4 regions of the Bacillus sp. T-10(2022) genome follow, and region 1 is predicted to be linked to each of the others. Evidence: riboswitches for the same ligand, from Rfam matches in the RefSeq annotation. Region 1 holds a riboswitch; each other region holds the start of a gene.
The links. A riboswitch is a leader RNA that binds a small molecule or an ion and turns the genes downstream of it on or off. The one in region 1 is predicted to bind S-adenosylmethionine.
Positions count from the first base shown of each region.

Region 2: another riboswitch for S-adenosylmethionine. It lies ahead of OSJ91_RS14725 (YezD family protein); the one in region 1 lies ahead of metK (methionine adenosyltransferase).
Region 3: another riboswitch for S-adenosylmethionine. It lies ahead of OSJ91_RS06275 (methionine ABC transporter ATP-binding protein); the one in region 1 lies ahead of metK (methionine adenosyltransferase).
Region 4: another riboswitch for S-adenosylmethionine. It lies ahead of OSJ91_RS12165 (Na+/H+ antiporter NhaC family protein); the one in region 1 lies ahead of metK (methionine adenosyltransferase).

Region 1 is NZ_CP113518.1:4,980,443-4,988,331, reverse strand. It holds gene pckA (phosphoenolpyruvate carboxykinase (ATP)) at 1,003-2,589, opposite strand; SAM riboswitch class I at 3,007-3,169, shown strand; gene metK (methionine adenosyltransferase) at 3,333-4,526, shown strand; gene OSJ91_RS24600 (gamma carbonic anhydrase) at 4,763-5,281, opposite strand; gene OSJ91_RS24595 (alpha/beta hydrolase) at 5,492-6,295, shown strand; gene OSJ91_RS24590 (hypothetical protein) at 6,363-6,758, opposite strand; gene mnmM (tRNA 5-(aminomethyl)-2-thiouridylate-methyltransferase MnmM) at 6,894-7,466, opposite strand; gene mnmL (tRNA modification radical SAM protein MnmL/YtqA) at 7,463-7,889, opposite strand, start outside.
Region 2 is NZ_CP113518.1:3,003,364-3,011,252, forward strand. It holds gene OSJ91_RS14685 (NAD(P)-binding protein) at 1-448, opposite strand, end outside; gene OSJ91_RS14690 (sirohydrochlorin chelatase) at 429-1,190, opposite strand; gene cobA (uroporphyrinogen-III C-methyltransferase) at 1,190-1,966, opposite strand; gene OSJ91_RS14700 (DUF3906 family protein) at 1,986-2,201, opposite strand; gene OSJ91_RS14705 (nitrite/sulfite reductase) at 2,222-3,847, opposite strand; gene cysC (adenylyl-sulfate kinase) at 3,865-4,464, opposite strand; gene sat (sulfate adenylyltransferase) at 4,507-5,655, opposite strand; gene OSJ91_RS14720 (phosphoadenylyl-sulfate reductase) at 5,731-6,435, opposite strand; gene OSJ91_RS14725 (YezD family protein) at 6,607-6,750, opposite strand; SAM riboswitch class I at 6,922-7,030, opposite strand; gene ssuE (NADPH-dependent FMN reductase) at 7,312-7,845, opposite strand.
Region 3 is NZ_CP113518.1:1,288,399-1,296,287, forward strand. It holds gene OSJ91_RS06255 (NAD-dependent epimerase/dehydratase family protein) at 1-853, shown strand, start outside; gene OSJ91_RS06260 (iron-containing alcohol dehydrogenase family protein) at 929-2,035, opposite strand; gene OSJ91_RS06265 (MetQ/NlpA family ABC transporter substrate-binding protein) at 2,098-2,919, opposite strand; gene OSJ91_RS06270 (methionine ABC transporter permease) at 2,975-3,643, opposite strand; gene OSJ91_RS06275 (methionine ABC transporter ATP-binding protein) at 3,630-4,646, opposite strand; SAM riboswitch class I at 4,716-4,820, opposite strand; gene OSJ91_RS06280 (MBL fold metallo-hydrolase) at 5,104-5,928, shown strand; gene OSJ91_RS06285 (hypothetical protein) at 5,985-6,173, opposite strand; gene OSJ91_RS06290 (YheE family protein) at 6,259-6,462, opposite strand; gene OSJ91_RS06295 (YheC/YheD family endospore coat-associated protein) at 6,526-7,722, opposite strand; gene OSJ91_RS06300 (YheC/YheD family endospore coat-associated protein) at 7,719-7,889, opposite strand, start outside.
Region 4 is NZ_CP113518.1:2,495,534-2,503,422, forward strand. It holds gene OSJ91_RS12160 (SOS response-associated peptidase) at 1-380, shown strand, start outside; SAM riboswitch class I at 643-750, shown strand; gene OSJ91_RS12165 (Na+/H+ antiporter NhaC family protein) at 941-2,248, shown strand; gene OSJ91_RS12170 (chromate transporter) at 2,605-3,150, opposite strand; gene OSJ91_RS12175 (chromate transporter) at 3,199-3,825, opposite strand; gene OSJ91_RS12180 (LysR family transcriptional regulator) at 4,070-4,948, shown strand; partial or broken gene OSJ91_RS12185 (IS1595 family transposase) at 5,188-5,483, shown strand; gene OSJ91_RS12190 (DUF2975 domain-containing protein) at 5,698-6,165, shown strand; gene OSJ91_RS12195 (alkyl/aryl-sulfatase) at 6,524-7,889, shown strand, end outside.

The DNA.
Region 1 (7,889 bases):
GGTTTCAGAAATTCAGCTTCCTTTCCGCCAAACAATCTGGCTGGGGCTTGGCTGGCCAGATATTAGGCCGTTGCCGGCGTTATTCGACCTAGACCGAACTATTGACCTAAGACGCCGTTAATCGACCTCCAGGGTACTATATTCGACCGTTCACTGCAGTTAATCGACCTCCAGGGCACATTATTCGGCCGTTCACTGCAGTTAATCGACCTCCAGGGCACATTATTCGGCCGTTGTCGCCGTTAATCGACCTCCAGGGCACTATATTCGACCGTTTACTGCCGTTAATCGACCTCCAGTGCACTATATTCGACCGTTCACTGCAGTTAATCGACCTCCAGGGTACTATATTCGACCGTTGTCGCCGTTAATCGACCTCCAGTGCACATTATTCGGCCGTTGTCGCCGTTAATCGACCTCCAGGGCACTATATTCGACCGTTCACTGCAGTTAATCGACCTCCAGGGCACTATATTCGACCGTTGTCGCCGTTAATCGACCTCCAGGGCACTATATTCGACCGTTGTCGCCGTTAATCGACCTCCAGGGCACTATATTCGGCCGTTCACTGCAGTTAATCGACCTCCAGGGCACTATATTCGACCGTTCACTGCCGTTAATCGACCTCCAGGGCACTATATTCGACCGTTGTCGCCGTTAATCGACCTCCAGGGCACATTATTCGACCGTTGTCGCCGTTAATCGACCTCCAGGGCACTATATTCGACCGTTGTCGCCGTTAATCGACCTACACGACACATTATTCGGCCGTTCACAAATTTATTCGATCTACACCTCACTATTCGGACTACTTGCTGATGTATCTAGCGGGGTCTTGGATAGCCAGTTGCAGGATTGTAGCAAATTTCTGGGGATTCCATTCAAAAAGTAAACCATGAAGGTTAACGAAGTAATGTTTTGAAATCATGGTTCGGGAATGAGACATTTCTTGTCGACAAACTGAAAGGACCAAGCAAGAGCTTGGTCCTTTTGTGTAATTTATTAAGCTGTCGGTCCGCCAAGTTCTTCGATTTCACTTGGAACGCTGCCGAATTTCTTGAAGTTAGCACGGAATTGTGCGGCAAGGTCCGTTGCTGCTTCTTTATAAGCGGCAGGATCTGCCCAAGTCTTGATTGGCTGAAGCACTTCATCAGGTACACCAGGAACATGAAGCGGGATATCCAAGCCGAAGATATCATCTTTGATCGTTTCGATGTTCGCTAATTCACCTTCAAGTGCCGCTTGTACCATTGCACGAGTGTAAGCAAGTTTCATACGGCTTCCAGTTCCGTATGCTCCGCCAGTCCATCCAGTGTTGACAAGATATACCTTTGCATTGTGCTCGTCAATTTTATCACCAAGCATCTCAGCATAGCGTTGAGCTGGAAGTGGTAAGAATGGTGATCCGAAGCAAGTGGAGAATGTAGCTTCCGGTGAAGTTACGCCTCTTTCAGTACCAGCCAATTTACTAGTGTATCCACTTAGGAAGTGGAACATTGCCTGTTCTTTGGAGAGCTTGCTGATTGGAGGCAGAACGCCTGAAGCATCAGCTGTTAAGAAAATGATTGTATTTGGGTGTCCTGCAATACTTGGGTTCACGATGTTATCGATCGCTTGCATTTGGTAAGCAGCACGAGTGTTTTCAGTCAATGAACTGTCATCATAGTTCGCTTCACGTGTATCCGGATCAACAACAACATTTTCCAATACGGCACCGAAACGGATTGCATCGAAAATTTGTGGTTCTTTTTCACGTGAAAGATTGATCGTTTTCGCATAGCAGCCGCCTTCGATGTTGAATACGCCGTTAGAAGACCAGCCGTGCTCGTCATCGCCAATCAGTTTACGGCTAGTGTCTGCTGATAAAGTTGTTTTGCCTGTACCGGACAGTCCGAAGAATAAAGCGACGTCCCCTTCACGTCCTACGTTAGCAGAGCAATGCATTGGAAGGATTCCAGCCTCTGGAAGTAAGTAGTTCATGATCGAGAAGATCGATTTTTTCATTTCTCCTGCATATTCCGTTCCGCCGATCAGGATGGTACGGCGTTCAAATGAAACGATGATGAAAGTTTCGGAAGTGGTTCCGTCCACTTCTGGGTCTGCTTTGAAGTTAGGTGCAGAAAGGATTGTGAATTCAGCTTCGTGACCTCTTAGTTCCTCTTCATTTGGACGGATGAACAAAGTATGGGCGAAAAGGTTATGCCAAGCATATTCATTAACAACACGGATTGGAAGACGAGATGATTCGTCTGCACCAGCGAAACCTTTAAAAACAAAAATCTCTTCTTTTGCTTTTAGGTAGTCAACTACTTTATTATATAGTTTATTGAACACATCTTCGGAAATTGGCTGGTTCACTGAACCCCAATCGATTTTATCTTTAACGGATGCTTCTTCCACGATAAATTTATCTTTAGGTGAACGACCAGTATATTTGCCAGTTTCAGCTTTTACTGCGCCTGTTGATGTTAAAACGCCTTCATTTCTGCTTAATACTTTTTCGACCAATTGAGGAACTGAAAGTTGAGTTTGCACATTGTTTCCTGTTAATAACTGGTGTAACTCATTAGAAACATCTACAGAATTCATATATGAGGTACCTTCCTTTGTTTAAGTTTTTAGATTACAATTAGTATAACACATTCATTTAAATAGTCTATACTATTTCTTCTAATTTGTGATTATTTTCAGTTGGTCGCGTTAATCATTTATTCCGGCAGGAACCGAGTCAGGATTTAACACATATACTTTAATGAAGTCAATTTTATTTTAATAGGAAGTAAGTAAGCAATATATTTCCAATGGTGAAGTCGTTTTTCGTTTGCTTAATACTTATTATTAATGGCAATTTTCAACATTTCTATTCGTATTTTGCATTGTAAACCCTTCTAAGGCGCTGTATCAACATGTTTTTCAAATGAACGCCATACTGGGCGGAAATGTTCTTTTTAGAAAAGCATTGACAAATTCCAAGCAGATACGATAATATCTTAAATTGTACGGATTCTCTTATCCCGAGTTGGTGGAGGGACAGGCCCTTTGAAACCCAGCAACCTGCCATATTGAACTTGACTCCAAGATCGATCGCCGAAAATAAAGCGAAGATCTTCAAGGAATAGTGGTGATGGTGCTAACCTGAGCAAGGTAAAAAACCCTTGAACGATAAGAGTGAAAGGATAGAAGACAGAATTTTAAACCTTTCCTCATTTGCCAGGGAAGGTTTTTGTGTTTTTTATAAGTAATTCTGTGTCTATAGTTGAAACTAATGAGGGAAACGAGTTCCGTAAAAATCAGGCTTATGCCTACAACATACTAACTTCCAAGGAGGAAATATGATGTCAAAGAAACGTCTATTTACTTCTGAATCTGTTACAGAGGGCCATCCGGACAAAATTTGTGATCAGATTTCAGATTCCATTTTAGATGCTATCCTAGCTAAGGATGCAAATGCACGTGTTGCGTGTGAAACTAGTGTAACAACAGGTCTTGTACTTGTTGCTGGTGAAATTACAACGTCCGCTTACGTGGATATTCCGCGTATCGTTCGTGATACGATTAAAGGAATTGGCTACACACGTGCGAAATACGGTTTCGATGCTGAAACTTGTGCCGTGTTGAGTTCCATTGATGAGCAGTCTGCCGATATCGCAGCTGGTGTCGATAAAGCATTGGAAGCTCGTGAAGGAAACATGTCTGAGGAAGAAATCGATGCAATCGGTGCAGGGGACCAAGGTCTTATGTTCGGATTTGCTTGTAATGAAACAGAAGAGCTTATGCCGCTTCCGATTTCATTGGCGCATAAACTTTCATTCCGCTTGGCTCAAGTTCGTAAAGATGAAACTCTTGCTTACCTACGCCCTGATGGTAAAACACAGGTAACAGTGGAATATGATGAGAATAACCGTCCCGTACGTGTAGATACGATCGTTATCTCTACACAGCATGATGCAGAAATTACACTTGAACAAATTCAAGCAGATCTAAAAGAACATGTGATCAAAGCTGTCGTTCCAGCTGAATTGATCGATGCTCAAACTAAATACTTCATCAACCCTACTGGCCGTTTCGTAATTGGCGGACCTCAAGGGGATGCTGGTCTTACTGGACGTAAAATCATAGTTGATACTTACGGCGGATACGCTCGTCATGGCGGCGGTGCATTCTCTGGTAAGGATGCTACTAAAGTTGACCGTTCTGCTGCATACGCTGCTCGTTACGTTGCGAAAAACATCGTGGCAGCAGGCCTTGCCGACAAAGCGGAAGTTCAATTGGCATACGCAATTGGTGTGGCAGAGCCTGTATCGATTTCAATTGATACGTTCGGAACTGGTACAGTTAGCGAAGAAGTCCTTGTTGACCTAGTTCGCGCCAACTTCGACCTTCGTCCAGCTGGCATCATCAAAATGCTTGACCTTCGTCGCCCGATCTACAAACAAACAGCTGCATACGGACACTTTGGCCGTACAGATGTCGATCTTCCATGGGAACGTACGGACAAAGCAGAAACATTAAAAGCACAAGCGTAAATCATATAAAAAAGGTGTCCCGCAATTTGCGGGGCACCTTTTTTTGTGGATTAATTTTACCCTCAGCGGGAATAATTCAAGAAATCCCAAAGAAATATAAAATATGTGCAAAACTCGTGAGTTAAGGTCGTTTACAAGTTTGTTTGGGTCATCTACTCGTGAGGTTGAAGCGTTACTCATGAATTTGGAACGTTTACTCGTGAGTTTGAGTACAATACTCGTAACTTTCAGTCAATTCACTTTATTCGTTCCGCCGTTTTATAGTATTGTCCTTTTTCGGCATATTCGCGAACGATGCGTTCCATATCCTGGCGATCTTCTTCGTTGATTTCGCGAATGACTTTAGCTGGGCGTCCGAATGCCAGCATGTTCGGTGGAATGACTTTACCTTGGGGAACGAGACTGCCGGCACCGATGAAGGCCCCTTCGCCGATTTCGGCTTCATCAAGTACAATCGATCCCATGCCGATCAGAGCTCCTTTACGGACTTTACAGCTATGTAAAATGACCTGATGGCCAATGGTTACTTTATCCTCGATGATCAATGGATTATTTGGGCTTTGGTGCAGGACGCTGTTATCCTGTATACTGACTTTTTTCCCGATGATGGTTGGGGATACATCACCGCGAATGACGGAATTGAACCAAATTGATGTTTCGTCGCCAATTTTGACATCACCTGTCACGACAGCATTCTCAGCAATATAAGCGCTTTCGGCGATTTCAGGTTCTTTGCCTTTATACGGATAAATAATCATTTTCAATCATTTCCTTTCCGAAGTGAGTGTTTTTATGTATTATTTTAATATACCGTATGCATATACACTTGGCTATTTATAATAGCAATGTACAACTTGTTAGATTTCTTTTTTGTCGAAAATCACGAATATGGTTATAATTTATATATATTATTTTAACTATCATGGATCGTACACAACAAGTGAAAAGTGAAAGGGGGATTTCGAATGTGGAAATGGGAGACAGAAGGAGACGCAAAGGGCGTCATTGTCATCATTCATGGGGCAATGGAACATCACGGACGTTATAAGTGGGTAACACAAATGTGGCTTTCGGCTGGATACCATGTCGTCATGGGCGACCTTCCTGGGCAGGGTATGACTACTCGCGCCTACCGGGGACATATCGATTCCTTTGATGAGTATTTGGACGAAGTGAAAAGCTGGATAGAAGAGGCTTACGAATATTCGTTGCCGGTCTTTTTACTTGGACACAGCATGGGTGGTTTGATTTCGATACGCCTTCTTCAGGAAGAGGAATGGGACATTGCAGGGGTAATTCTTTCTTCTCCATGCTTGGGCCTCGTGACGAAGCCGCCGAAGTTCCTTACAACCATCTCGCATGGTTTGAACATCGTGATGCCTAAGTTCAGGGTTGAATCTGGATTGACACCTGAAATGGCGACGAGAAGCGCAGAAATCCGTGAATCCGATAGAAACGATACATTATATATCACAAGGGTTTCGGTTCGCTGGTATCGCGAGCTTGCACAGGCTATGAAGGATGCTTTTGAAGAGATTCCTGAATTTCAGGATGTGCCGCTTTTGGTCATGCAGGGTGGAGATGACCGAGTCGTGAACAAGAAGGCGGTTCGTGAGTGGTTTAATTATAACTTGGCCAGTGAAAAGCAATATAAGGAATGGCCGAAGCTATATCATGAAATCTTCAATGAACCAGAGCGTGATGATGTATTTCAATATGCACTGAGTTTTGTTGAAAACCGTTTAAAAATATTAGGGTATGTCGTTTGATCAGTACATACTTCAGGATAAATAAAAAACTGCCGAGGTTAGACCTTCGGCAGTTTTTTTATTTGAATCAGCCTGCGTTTTTAAGCAACTCGTTCGACTTGATCACCGGTGCCCAGAAAGTAACCGGGTACATAAATTGGTTCAAGTGTGTAAGTTCTTTTTTATTGGATAATGCGGTTGATAGAAGATAAATGGATTTGAAGGTTAAGTCATTGGCGAATAGGTCCAAAAGCGTCGCTTTCATATTCATGATCGCTTCATGGTTTTGAGTGGAAATCATTAAATCGAGCTGTGGCAGGAACCTATCAAAATGGTGATCGAATTGTTTGAGGTCCTCCATGGTTTTTTGGTTTTCTGTCAACGAGTTAAGCGAGCTGACAAACTCCCCGTATTGTTCACTTGAATCCCTTTTGATTTTTTCAGACAATATATCCGTCAGTAATGAAGTAGGCAAATGTTCCATTTTCTGCACCCTCTTATCTATTTTCTATCATTATAATCATTATAGACGAAAAATTCAAAATGTTGTGATTGGTAATTCTGCTTCTGCGAGTTGGGATTGAAAAAACACCGTTCGAACAGAACGGTGTCAGATTTATCATCTCTTTTCAATCGCGACAATGAATGGCGGATTGTTTGATTGGTTGATGAACCCGTATTTCAGGATATGGGCTTTCTGTTGAGGGAAGTTCTGTACATAATCCATCAATGCATCCCGTTCTGCCGATCCCCCTGGATGACCATGGTAAATGACGAGGATGATGATGCCTTCAGGCGCCAGCAGTTCGAATAGCTGTTCAATGGCTGATATCGTCGTATCGGCTTGGGTGATGATTGATTTGTCACCGCCAGGAAGGTAGCCCAGGTTGAATATGGCACCCGTGACCTTTCCGGAATGCTCTTTCCCGATGTATTTGCTCAAATGTTGATGCCCATCGTGAATGAGGGTGCAGCACTCTTGTAAATTCTCGGCCTTTAGTTTCGCCGCTGTGGTTTGGATCGCTTCTTTCTGAATATCAAAACTATAGACATGCCCGTTTTCACCTGTAAGTCCTGCAAGAAAGACCGTATCAAAACCGTTGCCCATCGTGCAATCAATGGTTATATCCCCGGGATGGACCGCTTTTTCAAGCAGAATCCTGGCGAATGGCAAAATTCGGTCAAGCTTCATGATTGTACCTCCGTATGATGATTTTTTCCTTGCCAGCTGTTACGGCGTTTCAATTCGGCATCAATGGCGTTCAAGACATCCCATTTATTGACGCTCCACATTGGACCGATCATCAAATCGATCGGACCGTCACCCGTAATGCGGTGAACGATCATTTCTGGAGGGATTATTTCCAGCTGGTCACATACCAGGCTGACATAATCGTCACGGTCAAGAAACTCGAGCAGGCCTTTTTCGTATTGTTTGACCATCGGTGTCCCTTTTAATAAATGAAGTAAATGGATCTTTATCCCCTGCACATCGAGTTTGGCAACTTCCCGGGCTGTTTCCAGCATCATGCCGTAATCTTCCTGAGGAAGGCCATTGATGATATGGGAGCATATGCGGATCCCATGTTTCCGCAGTTTATCGACGCCTTCTTTG
Region 2 (7,889 bases), 2.0 Mb from region 1:
CTTCATAAGATTCATCATATACTTTACCTAGGTCATTCCGAATTTTTTTTGCGAGAGTTGGACTTGCTCCATTGGTAGAAACACTAATGGAAAGCATGCCTCTATTCAATGTGGCCGGTATATGAAAGTTACCCAGCTCATGATTGCTGATTACGTTCACCAGCTGACTTTGGGATGCATTCTCGTACACTCGTTCATTAACTTCAGTAGAATTTGTAGCAACAATGATTAAAAACGCATCTTTATAGTCAGTTTCTTCCACTTCTTTAAGTAAGACTCGAATCTTACCTTCTTTCTCCAACAGTTGAAAACCCGTGCATATCTCGGGGCTTACGACGGTCACTTCGGCACCAGCTTCCAATAAGGGGCCCGCTTTAAAGTAACCTATTTTACCACCGCCGATGATGACACACTTTCTGTTCTCAATATTAAGCGTAATTGGATACATAGGCTCCCTCCCCACTCACTTCATGAATTCGTTCCGATATTGCTTGTTCAATCTTTGGATGATAACCTAGATATCGGCAAAGTATGATTTTTTGCTTCCCCTTTTTTTGGATCTTTTTTATACTATTTTCAATCGACTGCATTAAGAGACCGGTAAACAATAGGTAAGGAATGATAAATACTTGGTTTGATCGAGATTCCCCTGCAAATTCCAATGCTTCTCCAAAGCTTGGTGTGGCAGCTGTCAAATAACACTCTTGCACACGGATTTTAGGAAACCTGTTCCTTAGCAAATCAGCCAATCGAGACAAATCCCTTTTCACGTCGGGATCGCTGCTGCCCCTTCCAACCAATAAAACCAAGGAATCCTCCGAAACCCTTACATTTGTTTCCTCCAACCGTTCCACTAAAATGTCAACCATTTTATCACTGACACCAATCGGTCTCCCATATTTCAATTCAACGGCAGGGTACCGTTCTTTCATTTTGTTCAAAATGACCGGAATATCATGTTTTGCATGTACAGCCGTTAGCAATAGAACTGGAATGGCGATGATTCTCGTCGCACCTTTTTGCACGCATCGTTCGTAGGCCTCTTCTATCGTAGGAGTTTCCAATTCCAAGAAGCATTGCTCCTGTATGGAATTTGGCTGTGCTTGCATACAAACTTTAATAAAATCAATGGCTTGGGCTGAAGCTTCTTTAACGCGGCTTCCATGGCAAATATATAAAATGGCTTCCATTAAAAGGCCTCATTCGCCAACAAATTTTCGGTTTGTTTTCCTTCAAACCATTTAATTTTTTCCCGTAAATTAACGACATCGCCCACGACTATCATGCAAGGATTGGAAATCTGTTCGTTATTGGCGGTTTCCACTACATTAGCCAACGTACTGACAGCTGTTCTTTGCGTTGTTAATGTCCCCCAATGGATAAGGGCTACCGGAGTCTCTGGATTTTTTCCATGTTCCAAAAGTTTCCCTTGAATATATGGCAGGTTTTTAACACCCATGTAAATGGCTAGTGTATCGATACCTTTGGCAAGGGATTCCCACTTGATATTATCCTCTTCATCCTTTTTCCGATGACCGGTAACAATTGCAAAAGATGAAGCGTGGTCCCTGTGTGTAACTGGAATTCCCGCATAAGCTGTAGCGGCGATTCCGGCCGTAATGCCTGGTACGATTTCAAAGCTCACGCCACTTTTGGCGAGGGCTTCAGCTTCCTCCCCGCCTCTGCCAAAGACGAATGGATCGCCGCCCTTCAAACGGGTGACCACTTTTCCCTTTTTTGCATATTTGACCAGGAACCGATTGATGGTATCCTGTTGCAACAAATGATAATCCGGAAGTTTACCGCAATTAATCAGCTCGACACCGTCTTTTGCATGATTCAAAAGTTCTTTATTGACAAGTCTATCATATAAAATGACATCAGCTTCTTGAATGCATTTTAATCCTTTTAATGTAATTAAATCTGGATCTCCGGGACCGGCTCCTACTAGATATACTTTCCCCATTTTTGCAACCTGCCTTCCCTTAGAGAATCGTTTCGAATTCCGATAAAACGAAACCTGCTCCATTTTTAATTTTCTTTTTTTCGTATAATGAGATGTCATCCACTTCAGGCATTTTCAAATAATGCTTTTCCAACTCGATATCAACAAGTTCAAACGCCTTTTCATCTGAATCGGCAACAATGATGACATGAATCGGTTGTTCCTTGATAGTGACTTCAAAACGGTATAGATTCATCGATTGCTTACCTTCCCCTATTAAACGGCCACTTCCGTTAATATATCATCAAGCTTACTTTGTAACTCGGATATCCCTACCCTTTCCACAAAATCAAGAAAGGTTTCCGATAGAAGTTTTGTTTCTTTGAAAAATAGAATCAGTTCTTTCAGAACATGATAGAGCTTTTCAGCTTCCACTTTCCCTTTAAGTTTTTCATTGAATTTCCCGCCCTCATTCAGCGTTCCACCGACGTATATTTCAAAAGCCTCGACCATCTTTTTGTCCTGGTTTTTCATTTTTATGCCTTGCAGGCCAATTTCGGCGATGGCTCTTTGACCGCAATTATTCGGACAACCGACCATATGCATCCTTACAGGAACATCGAGATCTATTTCCTTGTCCAATGATTCAGAAATGGTCCTCATTCGTTCTTTTGTTTCAACGAGTGCCAGGTTGCAATACTCGATGCCTGTACAAGAAACGGAATAACCAATGAATTTTTTTGGGTGGTATGGAAATCTTTCAAAGATGGATTCCTGTTTTAATTCCTCAAGTTTTGCATCCGGCACATTTGGAATGATAAGATTTTGAGAATTACAGTTTCGGATTTCACCATTTCCATATTTCTTCGCAAGTTCGGCAAACTCGATCACTTCGTCTGGGTTTAGGCGACCAACTGGTATATTGACTCCAACATAGTTCAGACCATCTTGTTTTTGTTTATGGATGCCGTAGAAATAACCTGCATTCCATCCCTCCACCGCACTTTCACCCTTTTCAGGAAGCGGACCGGTGTATTCCAGCAGCTTTTCCTTGAATTGTTCAGGACCCCAATCAGCGACAAGGAATTTCAATCGTGAGCGATGACGTTTTTCACGGTACCCGAAGTCACGGAATATCGTCGTGATGGCTGCCGCTACTTCGACTGTTTTTTCAGGTAAAATGAATAAATCAAGTTCCTCTGCCAGCATCGGAACGGAGGACAGCCCACCGCCTACTTTTACGTGAAAACCAACTTCCGTTACTCCATCAATTTCTTTAGTTGCTGGATTGAAAGAAACGCAGTTGATTTCAGCATTTGATGCATTATGGATATTAGCACTTATGGACATTTTATATTTCCTAGGAAGGTTCGAATAGTCTTCGTTAAGGCGGAAATACTCAAATACATCATATAGAACCTCGCGTGTATCGAAAAGTTCGTCAGGATCGATGCCTGCCAATGCATTCCCGATGATATTGCGTGTGATATCACCACAAGCACCAGCCGTAGTCATTCCAACCTTTTCCAAACGATTTAAGATATCCGGGACTTGTTCAATGGTCAGCCAATGGAATTGAATGGCTTGACGGGTTGTAATGTCATATACACCCCTCCCGTAATCTTTAGCGATGTTTGCCAGCGTAATTTGTTGATCATAAGTCAGGATACCGCCGGGAATAACGACACGCATCATCCAATAACCAGCTTCTTTTGGCCGTTGCAGGTAGAGACCTGCCCACTTGAACATATCCCAATTTTCCTTAGGGATGGAATCAAAACCATTTGCTGCGTAATGTGGAATATCATCAAATATCTTCAAGCCGTCTTTTTCCAATTTCCAGACTTCCGTTTTATTTTTAGCGATTAGTGGATTTTCCGACCAAAATTTCTCGTAAACCATTATATTATCCTCCTTGATTAAATCGCTTTCTTTGCTGACAAATAACCGATTACCTGTTCAACGCACTCTTCAATGCTGTATTGGTCGGATTCTAAAATGATTTCCGGTTGTTCAGGTTCTTCGTAAGGAGAGTCGATTCCGGTAAAATCTTTAATGATTCCCTTACGCGCCTTGTCATAAAGACCTTTAGGATCACGCACTTCGCACTCTTCGATCGGACACTTTATGTATACTTCAATAAACTCCCCTTCTTCAAGTAAATCACGTACAATCTGCCGATCTGCCCTGAAAGGTGATATGAAGGCGGTCAATACGAACTGCCCACTATCCACGAATAACTTGGAAACCTCACCGATTCGCCTAATATTCTCGGTTCTGTCCTCTTCAGAAAAACCTAAATCTTTATTCAAACCATGACGGATATTATCACCATCCAAAACATAACTTCGAATATTCCGATTATATAACTCTTTAGCGACTGCATTCGCAATCGTTGATTTTCCGGAGCCCGAGAGACCAGTGAACCATAGAACTGTGCTTTCATGGCCGTTCTGCTTCCGGCGGAGCTCCTTGGTCAATGACGTTTCATGCCAAGTGACATTCGTACTTTTACTCATTAAAAATCCCCCTCTTCATGTGATCCTTCAATTTATGTCCGATCAGTTATAAACTTCATTCTTTTTTAGACCTTCGATCAACACCTCGATGACTTCTTTACGGCTAAAGGTAGCTGGAGGAATTTCTCCGTTACGCAGCATTTCCCTTACCTTCGTTCCAGACAGGATGACATGGTCTTCCTTGCCATGCGGACAAGTTTTAGCGGAAGCCATATTGCCACATGCTTTACAGTAAAAGCTATGTTCAAAGAATAATAGCGTGATCCCTAACTCATCTGCGTTGAAATTCCCAAAGATTTTTTGAGCATCATATGTTCCATAATAATCGCCCACACCCGCATGATCACGTCCGACGATAAAATGTGTGCAACCATAATTTTTACGGACCATCGCATGGAAAATGGCTTCCCTAGGTCCTGCATAACGCATGGCAGCAGGGAAAACTGCAAGGGAGACGCGATCCTTAGGATAATATTTTTCAAGCAGCACTTTATAGCTTTCCATTCTTACATCTGCCGGAATGTCATCTGATTTGGTGGCACCTACAAGAGGGTTTAAGAATAAGCCGTCGACAATCTCCAATGCTGTCTTTTGAATGTATTCATGTGCACGGTGAACAGGGTTCCTCGTTTGGAAGCCGACAACCGTTTCCCAGCCTTTTTCAGCAAAAGCTTTCCTTGTCTCGACTGGGTCCAAATAGTGAGCTTGAAACTGCGGACGCTCTATTCTCTTGATCAACTTTATTTCCCCACCGACATATACATCACCGCGGTTATATAAATTTTTCACTCCAGGATGCTTCTCATCATCCGTTTGATATACTAATGTCGCTTCCAATTGCTTATCTGGCGTGTAAATATCGGAAACGGAGAGAACCCCGTATGTTTCACCTTCATGAGTCAACGTTACTTCTTCACCTATAGTAAGGGTTTCTGCAGTTTCTTCGGTCAAAGGAAGCGTAATTGGGATGCTCCATACATGACCGCTGCTAAGCCTCAAATCCTTGACCACTGTCTCGTAGTCACTTTTTGTAAAGAATCCTTTAATTGGACTGTAGGCACCAGTGCCTATCAATTCAAGATCACTTAAAGCAATTTGATCGATTTCGATTGACTTTGTTATTTTACTAATATCATAATTTGGTTCCCAAAGATCGATTAATGTTCCTCCGTGCGGTAAACTGATTGTCATGCTAATTTCCCCCTATGGTTTCTATTTATTTAAGCCTATGGTTTTTATTTATTTAAGCCTATGGTTTTTATTTATTTAAGATAAATGCAATCCGCATTCCGTTTTTTGAGCTCCTTGCCAACGGCCAGAGCGTAAATCATCTGCATTGAAGGCTGGTGCTGTACATGTTTTACATCCAATGCTCGGATATCCATTATCATGCAGGATATTATATGGAAGTCCGTTTTTGTGGGCGTAGCGCCAAACATCTTTCCATGTCCAATGTATGAGTGGACATATTTTAACTGACTTGAACTTATTATCCTTATTGATATACTCGGTTAAAGCCCTTGTTTCGGATTGCTCCCTCCGCAGTCCCGAAAGCCATGCTGTTGCCGTTGAAAGCACATCGGTAAGCGGAATGATTTTACGGATATTACAGCACTTATTTGAATCTCTAACCCATAATTCATCCCCATATTCCGCTGCTTGTTCCTCTAGCGTCAAGGCAGGTTTCTTCATTTCGATCGAAAGCTTTGGATATCGCTTTTTCACTTGCTCGATCAATTGATAAGTTTCCTCAAAATGAACATCTGTATCAAGGAAAACTATTTTGGCAGAAGGATTGACCTTCGCCAATAAATCCGTAAGCACGATGCCTTCTATGCCAAAACTGCAAGCATAAATCAGTTCGTTTCCATAATGGTCATTCGCCCATTGCAGAACTTCCAAAGCACCTTTTGTCTCACTGTCTTCGGGAAATACAGGGAAATCCCCAGTGTTGAAATTTTCATAGTTTATTAATGCAGCCAACTTTGTAGCCCCCTCTAAAAACTTGCTGTATCAGGTTAGAGTAACTGTTGATCAATGCCCGTTGTAATTGTTTGACTCTAGGAAAAAAGAGACGAATCTAACCAATACTCTCTTTATATCAGTTAAACCCGCCTCTAGTTTTTCTAGTCAGCAGATACCTTATTTAATTCTTAATTTTTCATTTCTTTCCATTTGAATGATTTTACCATCCTGGACAATAAGTGTAATGGATCCATATTTCATAGAATTAAGCATTTCTTGAAGTCGTTCAAATATTTCTTCAAGCTGATTCTCTTTATCCAAGCCTGTTCCTCCTTTAAGAAAATCCGCGAATTTCTTATTTTCACCGCTGATTCAATGAATTTCTTAGATTTATATAATTCCAAACAACCTTACATTGTTATGGTTTGCCTACAACTTTCCCAAAAAACAAAAATCTTTCCATGATGGAAAGATCCCAAGGTAAATATCTTTACCTTATCTTCCAAAATGATCAACATTTTGTTGGAGGTAGCACCTTGCATCGATCATGCAGGTTGCTGGACTTCAAAGGGCCAATTCCCTCCGTCGCTCTGGATAAGTTTTATTATTTTAAATATTAACATATATTTAATCCTTGTCAATGGAGTTTTCTTATAAAATAACTTGGTTTAATATTATGGATGAACTGTTATTTTTATACACACTATTCCGATTATGATTTTATGTTCATGTAAATACGAAAATAGACTCGTCTTTTTAGATAAAGCATCCAAAAAAATGAGTCTATTTTCATTAACAAACCTATTATTGGCGCCTGTCATTCTTTGAAAAAATAATTTCTCGAATTCCAGTCCTTTTTATAGAAGGAATTACTCGAATTCATTAATTTCTTAACTGTATCGCTTCTACAAATTCTTGAACTTGACTCTGGACGCGATCAATTAAATGCAAATCATTTATCGGGTTTTCTGAATTCTGTTTATCTATTTCTTTATCAACGAAATAAATCCCCTGCAGCGGCTCGCCTTTTAATATTGAAATTAATGGTTTAAGTGCATAGTCAATCGCCAATAGATGCCTGTTACTTCCGCCAATCATGATTGGCAGTACTGGCTTACCCTTAAAAGCACCTTCTGGCAGCAAATCGATCAAGGCCTTCAATACACCTGTATAAGAAGCCTTATAAACCGGTGAACCAATAATGACACCTCTAGCTGCTTGAATTTTCTCTGAAAGCTTTAAGATATCTTCGCTATTATATTTGCCTTGGAATAAATCATCTGCTGAGAAATCCGTAATTGAGAAATAAGCTGTGGTAAAACCTTCGTTTTCGACTAATGATTGAATATGTTTTAGTGAAATGTCCGTTCTGGACGGAATAGCCGGACTTCCTGATAAAATTACGATATCGGTCATTTAATCTCCCCCTCCAATATTACATGATTTCAAGATAAAATCTT
Region 3 (7,889 bases), 1.9 Mb from region 1:
TGCAGTCATTGACACATCAGGATTTATCCCTCGAACTGTATCGAAATCCTGTAGATTGCTTAATCAAGTTAAACATTATACATATATTTCAAGCATCTCAGTTTACAGTGATCCGACCGAGCCAGGAATTGATGAAAATGGAGAAGTTCATACACTAAATGAAGATAAAGCAGAAGAGATCACCCGTGGAACTGCTGGACCGATATACGGTGAATATTATGGACCGTTAAAATCATTAAGCGAAAAAGCAGCTGAAAAACAACTGCCGGGGAAAGTCCTGTCAATTCGCGCCGGGCAAATAGTGGGTCCATATGATTACACTGACAGATTGCCGTACTGGCTTAAAAGGATAGCGGAAGGGGGAGAAATTTTATCTCCTGGACGCCCTGGACGTCCAATCCAAGTTATCGATGCAAGGGACTTGGCCCAATGGATCATCCAAATGATAGAAAAAAGCATGACAGGTACGTATAATGCCGTTGGCCCAGATTACACACTGACTATGGGGCAATTACTTGAAGGCTGCAAAAAGGTAACAGGAAGTAACGCTGATTTTACATGGGTATCTGAAAAATTTTTAAATGACAATAAAGTAGAGCCGTGGGGAGAAATGCCTTTATGGATACCAGAAGAATTTCCTTTACCTGGAGGAAAGGAACCTTTGAATGGGTTCTTGGCTGTCGATAACGGTAAAGCCATCAATAATGGACTAACATTCCGTCCCTTATCAGAAACTCTCGAAGATATATGGAATTGGGAAAAGTGCCGTCCGGAATCTGCCGATAGAAAAGCAGGCATTCACAGACAACATGAAAGTGATCTCCTTGGATTATGGAAACAGACAGTAGGTTGAAACCTTCTTTTATTATTTTTAAATAAACAATGTGAAGTAAATTAAAAAACGATGGGGTAAAAACCCCATCGTTTTTTAGTCTATGGATCTGCTTGCATGTTTTGCGAGGATTTCAAGGTTTTCCATGGCGGCTGCCACTTTTTCCTTGTTGATATCAGGGAAAAGAAGATGGATGTCTTCACCTTCTTTGACAGAGTGGGCTGCAATTTGTTGAAGTTCCGCCTTATGTTCAAACGTCAGGCCAATATCAAGCAATGTCATCGGCAGTTTAAGCACCTGGTAGATTGGCAGCAATTGTTTGATTTCCGAGAATTTCCCTTCTAACACAAGCTGGACTAAAATGCCATATGCCACTTTTTCCCCGTGAAGTAAATGATGCGCTTCCGTGATGGTAGTCATGCCATTATGAATGGAGTGGGCACCGGCAACGCGCAGGTACTGGCCGCCAAAGCCGCCAACTAGACCGCTGGTGATGATATTCGTTTCAATTACACGCTGCAGCGCATCTGTCCATTTACCCTTTTCCAAATCAGCTAGGGCTTCCTCGCCATATGTCAATAAAACTTCCTGGCATTGCCTTGCGGCTATATGGGCCATTTCAATACAAACGGACTTCGTGGCAAGCTTTTCGACGAGTGCATTGCCCTCGTACCATTTCGCCAATGTATCGCCGATTCCCGCACGTAAATAGTTAATCGGCGAATTAAGGAGAATTCCCGGTTCAATAAATAACATCCAAGCGCTTTTTTCATGAATATCATAGCGAACATATGAACCATTATCATCATAAATGACACTCAACGGTGTCCAGGCAGCGCAGGTGGAAGCCAAGGTTGGAATGAGGATGATTTCCTTTTGAAGCAAGTTTCCGGCCGATTTGACGAGGTCGAGCAACTTACCGCCGCCAATGCCGATTAATGCATCCGCACCATGTTCTAGAGCAGCCTTCTTGACGCGTTCAATTTCCGGGTCACTGCATTCCCCGCCGTATGTGAAAAAGATCTTCTCAATATTTTCTAAGGAAGGAAAAAAGGGTTCAGCAACTTTCCATGATTTTCTTCCATGAATAACGAGCACTTTACGAATGTTGCCATTACTCAGTTTTGCTTCCAGGTTTTCAAGGACATTAGCTTTACAGGCATAATAAGCGGGGCCGCTGCGGACCTCCAGTAAGGTATTCATATTCGTTCTCCTTAATGAAAGGCCTGTTCCCGGTAAAGGGGAAGCAGGCCTCGATTATTTGATCAATTCATCCAGTCTGGTTTTCCGAAACCGGCAAATTTGTCATCGATCACTTTTTCAAACTGGTCGGATTCCACTACTGATTTAATATCCTTGGCAAATTGAGCGTCTACATCTTTTGTATTCACTGCAACAACGTTTCGATACATATCCGGCATTTTTTCTAAAACAAGGGCATCCTGGAGCTCCATTTTCGCTGCAAGAGCGAAGTTTCCAGGGACCGCCGATAGGTCAACACTGTCTGTTGCACGGGGCAACTGAGCGGATTCCAATGGTTTTAGTTGGATGTTTTTTGGATTTTTCGTTACATCCTTTTCAGATATTTTTAAAGGATCGACATCTGGATCGACTTCAAGCAACCCTTCATCCACAAGCACTTTTAGTGCACGTGCGAGGTTAACCGGATCATTGGGCACTGCAAGGGATGTACCGTCTTTTATTTCTTTCAATGATTTATACTTGTTCGAATATATGCCCATAGGTGCTGTTGGAACTATGATAAGGTCGGAAAGCTTTAAATCATTTTCTTTAGCGAAGTTATCCATGTACACTTTATGCTGGAAAAGGTTGGCGTCGATCGAGTTGTTGCCGAGCGACTTATTGGGCTGGATATAGTCGGTGAATTCGACGATCTCTATTTTGTATCCGAGATCTTCCAGACCTGGTTTGATGGCCTCCTTAACCATATCGGCGTACGGCCCGGTAGTAGCCCCGATCTTCAATTCTTTTTTGTCTTCAGTACTTGGGGATGCATCATCGCTCCCGCAAGCTGCCAAGCCAAGTGCAAGTGCACAGACTGATAATAACGAAGCTATTTTCTTCATTTGAAATTCCTCCTGAGTAATGAAATGTATTGAATCATTGAAAAAATGACTGATCCTATCGTTTATTAACCATGTATGAGACTTTGTCACCAACCATTTGAATGAGTTGCACAAGGCAGATCAGCACGACGATCGTCGTGATCATGACTGTGTTGTCATAACGGTAATATCCGTACCGGATGGCCAGGTCGCCAATTCCGCCTCCGCCGATTGTGCCTGCCATTGCTGAGTAACCGATAAGCGAAATGGTCGTTAATGTCAGTCCTTGAATGATTCCCGGTTTTGCCTCTGGAAGAAGTACATCCTTAATGATCATCCATGGAGTGGCACCTACGGCTATTGCAGCTTCAATCACTCCTCTGTCTATTTCACGTAATGCCGTTTCAACAATCCTTGCAAAAAAAGGTATTGCGGATACGGAAAGGGAAACAGAAGCCGCTCTTGGCCCTATCGTCGATCCCGTAAGCAGGTCCGTTAAAGGAAGGAGGGCGACCAAGAGAATGATGAACGGGATTGAACGGACAATATTGACAGCGAAACCGAGAGATCGATTCACGATGCTATTTTCAAAAAATAAATTCCTGGTTGTCGTAAACAGCAATACTCCAAGCGGTAAACCGATCAGCAGGGCTACTGCAAGAGAGACGCCGACCATATAAATCGTTTCAAGAAAGGCTTTATTAAGATCAGGTAAAATATTCACGATGGGATTAAGCAGTGACATGTTTTAACACCTCCACAGAACTGGATCGATTTTTTATATATTCCAATGCCGAATGAATTTGGGCGGCATCGCCAATTAGCTCGATGATTAAAATGCCTAAAGGAACATCCTGGATATACTCAATTTTACCGTGTAAAATATTACCCTTTACTGCATGGGATTGGAGAGTATCCGAAAGAATCGACTCACCGGCGGTTTGCCCTTCGAATTGAATTTTAATAATGGTACCTTCACTTTCTTCAATCAAGTGCGAAGGGAGTTCGAAATCCAGTACACTGCTAATGAATTGCTTCGTTAACTCCTGCTTAGGCTGTGAAAATATTTCATAAACGGGTCCTTCTTCAATTACCCGGCCATCCTGCATGACAGCGACTCGGTGGCATAGTTCTTTGACCACTTCCATTTCATGTGTAATCAACACGATGGTGATACCAAGCTCACTGCTTATCTTTTTCAATAACTGTAAAATCGCTTTTGTTGTTGTTGGATCAAGGGCTGAAGTCGCTTCATCACATAATAGTACAGTGGGGTCATTTGCTAAGGCTCGAGCTATGCCGACCCGTTGCTTCTGTCCACCGCTAAGCTGTGCCGGATAGACATCTTTCTTATCGCTGAGCCCTACGATTTCCAACAATTCCAATACACGTAACCTGATTGCGTCCTTCGATCGATGCGCCGCCTTTAAGGCGAAAGCGACATTTTCATAAACGGTTTTTGAACTGACCAGGGAAAAATGCTGGAATATCATTCCGATTTTTTGGCGTTGCTTACGAAGCTCTTTACTTGATAAAGAGGTTAAATCAATGCCGTCGATGATGATATTCCCACCTGTCGGTCGTTCAAGCAAATTCAAGCAGCGGAGTAATGAGCTTTTTCCAGCTCCGCTGTAGCCGACAATTCCATATACTTCGCCAGTTTGGATGGTCAAAGATACGTTATCCACTCCGATAACTCGGTTTTTCTTCGAGACGTATTCCTTTCGGACTGAACGGATTTCAATCATGAGCTTTCCCCCTTAAACATTAAAAAAGCTGCCTCTATCATTCAGAAAGAGGCAGCGAAATCATATCTCGTCTTATCTTTCAGAATTCAATCATTCTGCAGGAATTGGCACCGTTCCCTAAGGGCGGTTGCCGGACATCACAGGGCCTGATCCCTCCGTCACTCTTGATAAGTAATTTATTATTTTAGAATATTTCAAGTTTTATAATATAATCTATATTATTTGTAAAATCCGACAATGTCAATCGTTTCTTTGATTTTTTTTGTCGTTAAATTTGGTACAGTCCTTTAAAACGATTCATGGAAAAAGGGCTATTATGCAATAATCCAGCATTTACATCCAGGCTATTTATTCCAATATTTCCTTGTCAAAAAGGTAAAGTGGTACTACATTTATTATAGTAAAGTTAAAAAAAGGAAGGTAAAACTATTTTTGTACAATGATGGGAGGCAATTGAATGATAGAAATTAAGTCGATAAATGATGTGGTTTGTGTGCACGGGACTCCTGGCGGGAACAAGTCGGGGATGAGTGTTAATGTTTTTTTAACGGATGGACTATTGATAGATACTGGCGCACAGATTTTATTGGAAGAGCTTATTCCGTTCTATGAGTCCGCAGACTTCGACTCAGTGGCCCTGACTCACTATCATGAAGACCATACGGGGGGCGCTGCCTGGATACAGGAACATAAAAAGGTGCCGCTTTTCATTCACCCGATGTCGGTTGAGGTTTGTGCAAGGGATGCTGTATATCCTGAATATCGCAAAATTTTCTGGGGGAAGAGAGACGCCTTTAAAGCTGAGCCGCTAGGGGAGGCCATTCATTCACGCACCCAAACGTGGGAGCCGATTTTTACCCCCGGCCATGCGAAGGACCATATGGTGTATTTGAATCACAGTAATGGCATGCTCTTTTCAGGAGACCTTTTCGTAACACCAAAGACAAAGCTTGTCTTACGGGAAGAGTCTGTCCCGGTCATCATCGATTCCATAAAAAGATTACTTCAATATGACTTCGGGGAAGTGTTTTGCTGCCATGCTGGGCATGTCCCTGATGGGAAGGAAATGTTCGGGAAAAAGCTGGATTATTTGGAGAACCTCCAAGGTGAAATTTTACGCTTGCATTCTCAAGGGCTGACCGTACATGAAATCCAGCAGGTCGTTTTACCGAATCGCTATCCCCTTATCGAGATATCTGGGCATGAATGGGATTCAGAGCATATCATTACATCGATATTAAACGAAAATATTTTGAGTGCAAGGGAGAATCGAACTATTTGAATGTTAACGGTCTGACTGATATAAAGGAGAGCTCTCCATAAGAGAGCCCACATAATTCATTTATTGATATTGGGATCTGTTTCATCATAAAAATCATGTGCTTCTTCGATGTTCTGAAGGTCAGCGACTTCATACACATTTCCGCCCGCCATTCCTTCATTGATGATACGGTCGATATCAAGGTAAACGGAGTCCTTGCCATCATATTCGGTATCCTTCAAAAATGTCATTTTTTCTTTATCCAAAATAAATCCCTCCTAGCCTTTTCTTTAGTTTAGGCAAAGGAGTTTTTTTTATTCTGTTTAGGGATTTCATGAATGTAAAGGCGGTTCATTCATATACATGGAAGATCATTAAATCATGTATCATGCTTTTGAGTTTGGCTTCATCTGTTTCGGAAGGCGGATTGGCTGTCCACTCGATGGATCCATCTTTATGATACAAGGCTTGGATTGCCTGCTTGTTGAAATAAAAGGAAATTTTCCATCCTGGCAGATTCTTATGCAGTGGTGCCCATTGAAAATGAGTAATCATATGTATTACCTCCATATATACAGTTTCTCCTTTAATTATAATGGAAAACGGCAGCTGGAGGTGTTATTTAATTGTCAGGCTGGGGAAAGTTAATTCAATAAAAAGATTTTTTAAATGCAAAAGCCTGTTTGTTTCAATTTCCTCCTCATCGAATTGCATGGGCTTTGAGTTCACTTCGTATATGAAGAGCGAGCCTGATTCGTCTTCCCCTATATCCATGGAAAACTCTCCGAGAAATCCGATTTTTTTTGATAGTATCTCTCCGCTTTTTTGGGCGATTTTCGCTAATTTTCGATTCAGGCTTCTTGATTGCAGGTCTTGATAAGGAAAAATCTTACCCCCTTGGGGAGTGTGGGTGGTGATTTCCTGGGTTTGTGACATCCTTACCGCTTTGCCGGTCACTTTATAAAAACCTTTTTCATAATGGACCAGAATCCGGTAATCATAACGATGTCCAAAAAGTTTTTTTGGTATGATCGCCTGTTGAGCAAGGTAGCTCCTTTTTAATAGCTCCCTTTTTTTTGTTTCCCAGAATGACGTGAAATCGGGGAAGGACTCACTATGCTTTAAGCTATTGAACAATAGTGTATCATCATCATTTTTGATTATGGTATAAATGCCTTTACCTTGGCTTCCTTTGCAGGGTTTAAGGTATATATGCCTGTAGGTCTCCAGGAAAGTATCAAGGCAGCCGCTGTTTCGCAAGACCATGGTGGGCGGGAGGTGATTGGTGAGGGATCCTTCTTCCAACAATGCTTCGAACATCACATATTTATCTATGAAACAGGGGTTGAAAAGATTCATTGGGTATTCTTTAAAATATTTGATGAGTTGTTGGAATTCCCCTGACGCCTCATAGCTCCTCGAGGGGATTCGGTTATAGACGATGTCAGGGAAGGGCACTTTACATTCGATCCACTTGTTTGAAATGGAGGAAAAAACATACCCTCTCATCGATTCGGAATGAAGGGCATTTCCTGTGAATACATACGCCAATATTCCATGTTTCAATAAATATAGTGATAGGTCCCGAAAAAGGGTCAGGTTTCCACCCAAACCTGATTCCTTTTTGGGATTGGAAACAGTCAGTATGCCGACAGCAAGCATCCGGTTACCTGGAAATATGGTGATTGGAAATAGGGGTTGATTCGTATGTTCCTTATTATAGCTGATTACCTCTTCGGCAGAGCCGGCGAAAAGTTCCGCATTCTCTTGATTGTGGTACCAATTTTCAGTGGGGATATCGTAAAAAATGTTCATCGCGGCACACTGATTGATTTCGTAATCGTCTGTTCCGTAAGATAAATGGCGTAATCAAGGCTAAGCTTTCTGGTCAGCAATTCGAAATCCTTGAGTTTTGGATGGGAGAAGATGGAACGTCCCGGTTTGGAATTGGCTTCAAACATCCAAACCTGCCCTTTTTTATC
Region 4 (7,889 bases), 2.5 Mb from region 1:
TAATCGCTGACTCTTTTTATGAATGGAAGAAGACAACGGAAAGAAAAATACCGATGCGAATAAAACTGAAGAATCATGCTCCATTTGGAATGGCGGGTATCTGGGAATCCTGGAAATCTCCTGAAGGCATCAGCATCTATTCGTGCTCCGTTATAACAACCGTTCCTAATGAGCTAATGACCAGCATTCATGATCGTATGCCTGTCATCCTTAAACCGGAAGATGAAAAAGATTGGTTGAATCCAACCAATAATGATCCTGCATATCTGCAGCAGTATTTAAAGTCATTTGATTCGGAACAGATGGAAGCCTTTGAGGTATCGACTGAAGTGAACTCGACCAAAAATAATTCATCTAACCTAATACAACAAATTTGCTGAGAGGTCATTAGACCTCTTTTTTATATGAATTCCGTCCCGATAAATGAAAATAACTGATTAACTGCAAATGTCAAGATCTCTTTATAATCAGTAAGGAGTCCATGTAAAATAATTTAAAATTAACCTTGCGAAAATAGACAAAATGCTGTACTGTTATATTTGCTTTTCAAAACGACTTTCGATGTCACGAACTCAGGCAAGTTTCCAGCCTGGTACTTTTCTGGCAGGCATCGTAATTTTTGATAAATTATATAATGTAATCTTCTTATCAAGAGAGACGGAGGGACTGGCCCGAAGATGTCTCGGCAGCGGACTTAAATGGAGTGCTGTGCCAAATCCAGCAGGCTGATTTTCGCCTGAAAGATAAGGAGGGTGTTTTTTATAAATTAAAAGACCTCTTCTTGTTGTTAAATAGAAGGGGTCTTTTTTATGCCAGTTTTTTTGCTATAGCTCCATGACTGGATAATCAGGTAGGTTCAAATTGGAGTTATTTGCGAAAACTGTTAATAGAATAAGAGCTGTGACAAATGTCGCGGGAAAAATAAAAAGAGGTGTACATCATGAGTGCAAACAATAAAGGAAATCCATGGGCATTGATCCCGTTTGTCGTATTTTTAATTTTATTTATAGGGTCCGGAATCATCACTAAAGATTTTTATTCATTTCCGGTGATTGTAGCGATTTCAATTGCATCGGCAGCTGCATTGGCGATGAATCGGAAAGAGACATTCAATGAAAAGGTTGATATCTTCTGTAAAGGTGCCGGGGACGCCAATATTATGTTAATGGTTATCATTTTCCTTTTAGCTGGCGCTTTTGCCGAAGTTGCCAATGGCATGGGGGCAGTTGAATCAACAGTGAATCTTGCCTTAGCTGTTTTTCCGCAAAATCTATTAATGGTAGGGATTTTCATCATCGCTTGTTTTATTTCTTTATCAATGGGGACAAGCATGGGAACGATTGTTGCACTGGCACCTATCGGGGTTGGGATTAGTGAGCAAACTGATATTTCGCTTGCCCTATCAATGGCGGCCGTTATTGGTGGTGCGATGTTTGGGGATAACCTTTCCTTCATTTCAGATACGACAATCGCTGCAGTTCGAACTCAAGGAACGAAAATGAAGGATAAGTTTAAAGTGAATTTTTTCATCGTTTTACCTGCTGCCATCATCACATGTGTCATCCTAGGAATTTTAACGATGGGCGAACAAGCCGACATCTCCCAACAGTCTTATGATTGGGTGAAGATTCTTCCATATCTTTGCGTATTGATCACTGCATTGGCAGGAGTCAATGTGTTCTTGGTCCTTTCCATCGGAATCGTATTTGCCGGAATTATCGGCTTGGCTGATGGAAGTTATCAACCGTTGGGTGTCATTCAAAAAGTTGGAGAAGGAATGGCGGGAATGTATGAAATCTCCTTCCTTGCCATTTTAATTGCAGGTATGGTAGCTGTAATCAAACATAATGGCGGCATCGATTATCTACTCCACCTAGTGACCCGAAATAGCAAATCAAAAAAAGGGGCGGAATTCAGCATTGCCGGGCTTGTTGGTTTGACAAACCTTTCAACGGCAAATAACACGATTTCGATTATCATTGCCGGGCCACTTGCCAAAAATATCGCTGAAAAGTATGGGATTGATCCGCGTAAATCAGCGAGCTTGCTTGACATATTTGCATGTTGTATCCAAGGGTTGATACCATATGGAGCACAACTGCTGGTTGCAGCAGGGGTAGCAAAGATTTCACCAATAAGCATCTTGCAGTATTCATATTACCCAATACTAATTGGACTTTGTGGCGTCATTGCCATCCTGATTGGTTTTCCACGGTTTCAGCCGGGAAATGATGGATCGAAGAACTAAAAGTTAAAACAAAGTTGATTGGAGCGGGTGTGCGAGACTCCTGCGGGAAAAGCGAGTCCAGGGGGAGATCCCGCAGGCGCCGAGGAGGCTCCCGGACCGCCCGCGGAAAGCGAGTGCCTGGAGGGGAAATCAACGTTCAAATTGTACAAACCCCTAAAAAAAACTGTAGACAAACTAGATTTTCATCGAGTTTGTCTACAGTCTGAACACCCTGAATCATTGGATACAGGGTGTTTTCTGTATGGTAAATACATAAACATAATCAAGTTTTCTCGCACTTTTATAGTATCAATCATTCTTCAATTTATCTGCTTAATTCCGGTCCATATTAATAATCGTTGTGTAGGCGACATTTGTCATGAATAGAGGACGACTCCAACTAAACCAGAAAGAATAATTACATAGGCTGGGTGCCAACGTAATTTCATTAAGGCAAATAACGATAATCCAAAAACGAGTAATAAGCTTATCGTATGCCATGAAAAGTTCAGCGCTATCATATGATTGGAAAGTGCAAAGCTGATCGCTGCAAAGAGGATTAAACTAGTGACAATGGGTCTTAGTCCATAGAACATGGATTGAATAACTGGATAATGATTCAATTTGCTGAAGAAGGTGGCTATAACGGTTACGAATATAATAGCAGGAAGCAAGATTCCGAAAGCAGATGATATGGCTCCTGCGTATCCAGCAGTCGAATAGCCAACGAGAATGGCACTATTGGCAGTGACAGGTCCTGGGGACATCCCGGAAATGGCGATGATATCAGTAAATTGCTGCGTCGTCATCCATCCATGCTGTGAGACTTCCGATTCTATTACGGGAATCATGGCGTATCCGCCTCCAAACGATACAAAGCCGATAATAAAGAAGGTGCTAAACAACTCCCACAATTCCATCATTCTATCACACACTTTCTTGAAAATTAGTTAGACCCTTTTTTGATATACTTATATGCCAGCACCCATGAAAGGTTCGAAAACATCTTCTTCATTTCCTTTATTTCTGTCCATCTTAACATCGTAACCTAATTTTCTCTTAATGGAGATGGTCACAATACCAGCTACAGCTCCTGCTAATATAACCATCACAGGGTGCAGAAAGAAAAGGACTGGAATTCCTACTATTAAAATACAGAAAGTTGTTTTATCTACAATAGCCGTTTTTCCAATCTTGATAGCCGCATAGGCGATGATGGCTACTATGGAAGCTCTGATCGATACGAATGCGGATTCTATCTTCGGGTTATCATGAATGAAAAAATACAAAATGCCCAGGAGCAGAACAATTAAAAAGGTAGGTAATGAAACACCGATCATGGCTGCCATTGCCCCCTTCATTCCGGCAATCCGATGGCCGATAAAGGTGGCGGAGTTGATGGCGACAGCTCCCGGTACGGACTGAGATAATGCAAAAACATCCGTAACTTCTTCGCTTTTCATCCATTTTCTCTTTTCGACCACTTCTTTTTCGATTAAAGGGATCATCGCAAACCCGCCTCCGAATGTGACAGGTGCTATTTTAAAAAAGGTCCAAAATAATTGGAATATAATTTTCCATTGTCCTTTCATTGACATCAGTCACTTCCTTTGCATGCTTTGTTTAATTCTTATCATTAACATATCAAAGAAAAAGGGCTGGGTAAATTGCAACAAAATCATCGGGTATAACAAAACGTTATACCCAGAAGATTTATCCGTTTTATAAAGAATGCCGCCAATAATTAATAGCCTTGGAATGTATCACACTATTTTCATTTCACCATTTACCTAATGATGCTATCATTTTAATAAACTATCTAAAAACATGGAGGTCGTTTTCTTGAAATTGGAAAATCTGAAAATGTTTTGTTTAGTGGTGGATGAAGGAAGTATAAGCCAGGCAGCGAGGTTAAGTTTCCTATCACAGCCCGCTGTAACACGGCAGATCCATCAACTGGAAAATTATTATAACACTTTGTTATTCGACCGTGAGGAAGGAAGGCTGAGAGTTACAGAAGCAGGAAAGCTGTTATACCCCTTTGCAAAAGCCATAGTAAATGACTTCAACCATTCAAAAGAAGTGATTCAGCAATCGACGGGGAAGTACAATGCAAATCTCATAGTAGGGGCTTCCTTGACTATCGGTGAGTATTTGTTGCCGAGCTTGCTTGGGAGATTCAAAAAACAACAGCCAGAAATAAAAGTGATATTGACGATAAAAAATACCCCCCGGGTTCTGGAGGATCTTTCAAACGATGTCATTGATTTGGCCTTGGTGGAAGGACTTGTGGAAAACACCGATTTCATTGTAGACAAGTTCGCCGAAGACGAATTGATATTGGTATGTCCATCCGACCACCCATGGAAAGACAGAAAAGAAATTCAGCTAGAGGAATTGGGAAATGAAAGGATGATTTGGCGTGAATCCATTTCCGGAACACGGCTTATCGTAGAAAACATGTTAAGGGAGCATGGGGTTTTAGAAAAAATAGAAAGCTACATGGAGATTGGCAGTACACAAGCGATAAAAAGTGCGGTTGAAGCTGGACTTGGAATCAGCATTTTGCCAAGGTTGACAGTGGCTAGAGAATTGGAGCAAGGCTTTTTGCAGGAAGTGGATATATACAGAATAGATATGGCAAGAAATTTATGGCTAGTCAGGAAAAACAAGCGTTTTAATAAAATAGGGGTGTCTAAATTTGTTGATTTTCTTCGATAAGGAATGAAAGCTACCTTCGTTTACCATTACAATTTGGCAGCGTTTTCAGTTTTGTGGTTAATGGCGTGGCCCCGGCAGCAAGCAAAAGTCATGGTAAATTGAATATACCGCATTGATTATAAAAGCTCTTCCCAACCGGGAGGGGCATTTTGTATTTGGTTGTTCAGCCTTCGGTTAGACAAACAAAGGGATTAATGGGCATAATAAAAGATATAATGATGGTTCGGAGATGATATAGCGTGGAGTTAAAGGAAATAAAGAAGCTCGCCAATGCATTAAATGAAAGCGGTAAACAGCAAATTGTATATTTCTTGCAGTCTCGAACGAAACCGATGTCGGCTCCTATTCGTGCAATTGATGAAATCCAGGTACAAAAGCATTAAGCTAGTCTTGTCTGCCCACTGTGCGATTTGGTAAATACGTTATCAAAACATGTGCTGGAGATGTGAAACAGCAGCGTTACAGCTGTAAAGCCTGCCATCAAACCTTCAATGACCTCACAAACACGCCTCTTCAACGCACCAGAAGACCACATAAATCTAAACGGGCAGTTTTGTTGAACAAGTTGTAAATTTAACATTTTAAAGTAAGAGCATTTCTTTGTAATGAGAAGTGCTTTTTATTTTTGTCAAAATTAAAGAGATATTTCAATAACAATAATAATATAAATAAAAACAATATAAATTTACTGTAATACAATAAATAATATGCTAAAATCATGTTGTCATTAAATAAGTGAGGTGTTTTAAATGAATGTTAAACGAGGTTCAACGACTTTCTTAAAGGTAATTATTTTTCTGGCTGGAATTGCAGTGCTTGCTTTGTGTATCTGGTTGCCTGAGATAGCCGTTAGAGATGCAAGGGTACATCCAGATACGGCTTACTTCCTAATCCCCTTTTTAGTATGTGCATACGGATTATGTATTGCGTTTTCTGTTGCGTTGTATCAAGCATATAAACTATTAACCTACATCGAAAAGAACAATGCTTTCTCTGAATTATCCCTTAAATCTTTGAAGATTATAAAGAAATGTACTTTTACAGTCATTTTCCTCATTTTGTTAGGAATAGTAAGCTTAAGGGTGCTTGCTAAAGTTACAGGTAGTGATGATGCAGCGGGTCCTACATCATTATGTCTAATGGGTATTTTAGCAACAAGTATCATCGCAGCCATTGTGGACGCACTTCAAAAGCCATTAAAAAATGCCCAGATATAATGTCAAAAAATGAATGATTAACGGATATGTAAGACTTTGGATTGTCAGCCAGGTGATTTTTGGAGTACAAAAGCGACGAAGACACTCAATAAAAACAAACACAACTAATTTATTTAACTACGGGGACGATAGTTCAATGAACCGCCTTTTCACCAAGGCGGTTTTCTTATGTTCTAATATCAACATTAGAATTTAACATAGCCTTTATATAAATAAAATTGAAGTTACCATTAGAAATAGGAAATATACTTAAAGGCAAATTAATTATAAAATAAATTCATATTATTCAAAAAAATCTAAAAAATATGCTTCAACATTCGTAAAATAGAAATGATATCTACTTAGAAAGGGGTATGAAATGTCCAAAGCATCTATTATTAAAGGAATTGTATCCGTTCCCATTGTTTTTGTTTTACTGGCAGGGTCTTCTGTTACAAAGGCTGCGTCAGATGAGCCGATGCCGGCGACAGATGCAACAATTTCAGCAAATAAGGCTTTTTATGAACAGTTGAATTTTAAAGATAAGGAAGATTTCAAGAATGCACATAAAGGATTCATTGCGCCTTTGAATATGAGTCCAATTAAAAATTCAAAAGGTGACGTGATATGGGATAGTAATCGATATTCATTCATCAAAGAAGATCAGCCGGCAAGCTTTAATGTTAACCCAAGCTTGTGGAGACAGGCTCAATTGCAAAATATAGCAGGCTTATTTAAAGTGGTGGATGGCGTTTATCAAGTTCGGGGCCAGGATTTATCAGTGCTTACCATTGTGGAAGGAAAAACAGGATTAATAGTTTTGGATACACTTTCTACTATTGAAACGGCCAAAGCAGCCATGGAGCTTTATTTTGAACATCGGCCCAAAAACCCAGTAAGTGCAATTGTTATTAGTCACAGTCATGCGGATCACTTCGGTGGTATGAAAGGCATTGCTCAATATGCTGAAAATCCAGCTAAAGTGCCGATTATTGTCCCTGCAGGTTTTAACGATGAAGCGCTAAGTGAAAACATTCTTTTAGGCAATATAATGTCTCGCCGTGCAGGTTATATGTTTGGAAATCTCTTACCCGCAAATGAAAGGGGATTTGTTACTTCTGGTATCGGACCTGGATTAAGTAACGGAACTTTTAGCTATTTACCTCCAACAATGGAAGTGAAGGATGATATTGAAACGGTGGAAATAGACGGAATAACATTTAAATTTTTATTGACGCCGGATTCGGAAGCTCCATCTGAAATGCATTATTATATCAATGATTACAAAACTTTAGTGGTAGCCGAAAACACCGGACACACGTTACATAATATTTATACATTAAGGGGAGCTAAAACCAGGGATACTTTAAAATGGGTGAAAGCACTTGATGAAACAGTTGATCTGTTTGGAAACGAAGATATAGATGCTATGGTTACGGCCCATACATGGCCCATATGGGGAAGGGACAATGTTCTGGAGCAGTTGGAAAGTCAGCGTGATCTGTACAAATATATTCATGACCAAACCATACGATTAGCTAATTTAGGTCTTACACCGGATGAAATCGCGGAAGAGTTAAAGCTTCCTGAAAAGTTGGATAAAGTCTGGGCCAATCGGGGGTATTACGGAACATTGAAACACAACGTAAAAGCGGTGTACAACTTTTATTTAGGATATTTCAACGGTAATCCATCCGACTTGGATCCATTACCACAAGAGGAATCGGGCGCTAAATATGTACAAT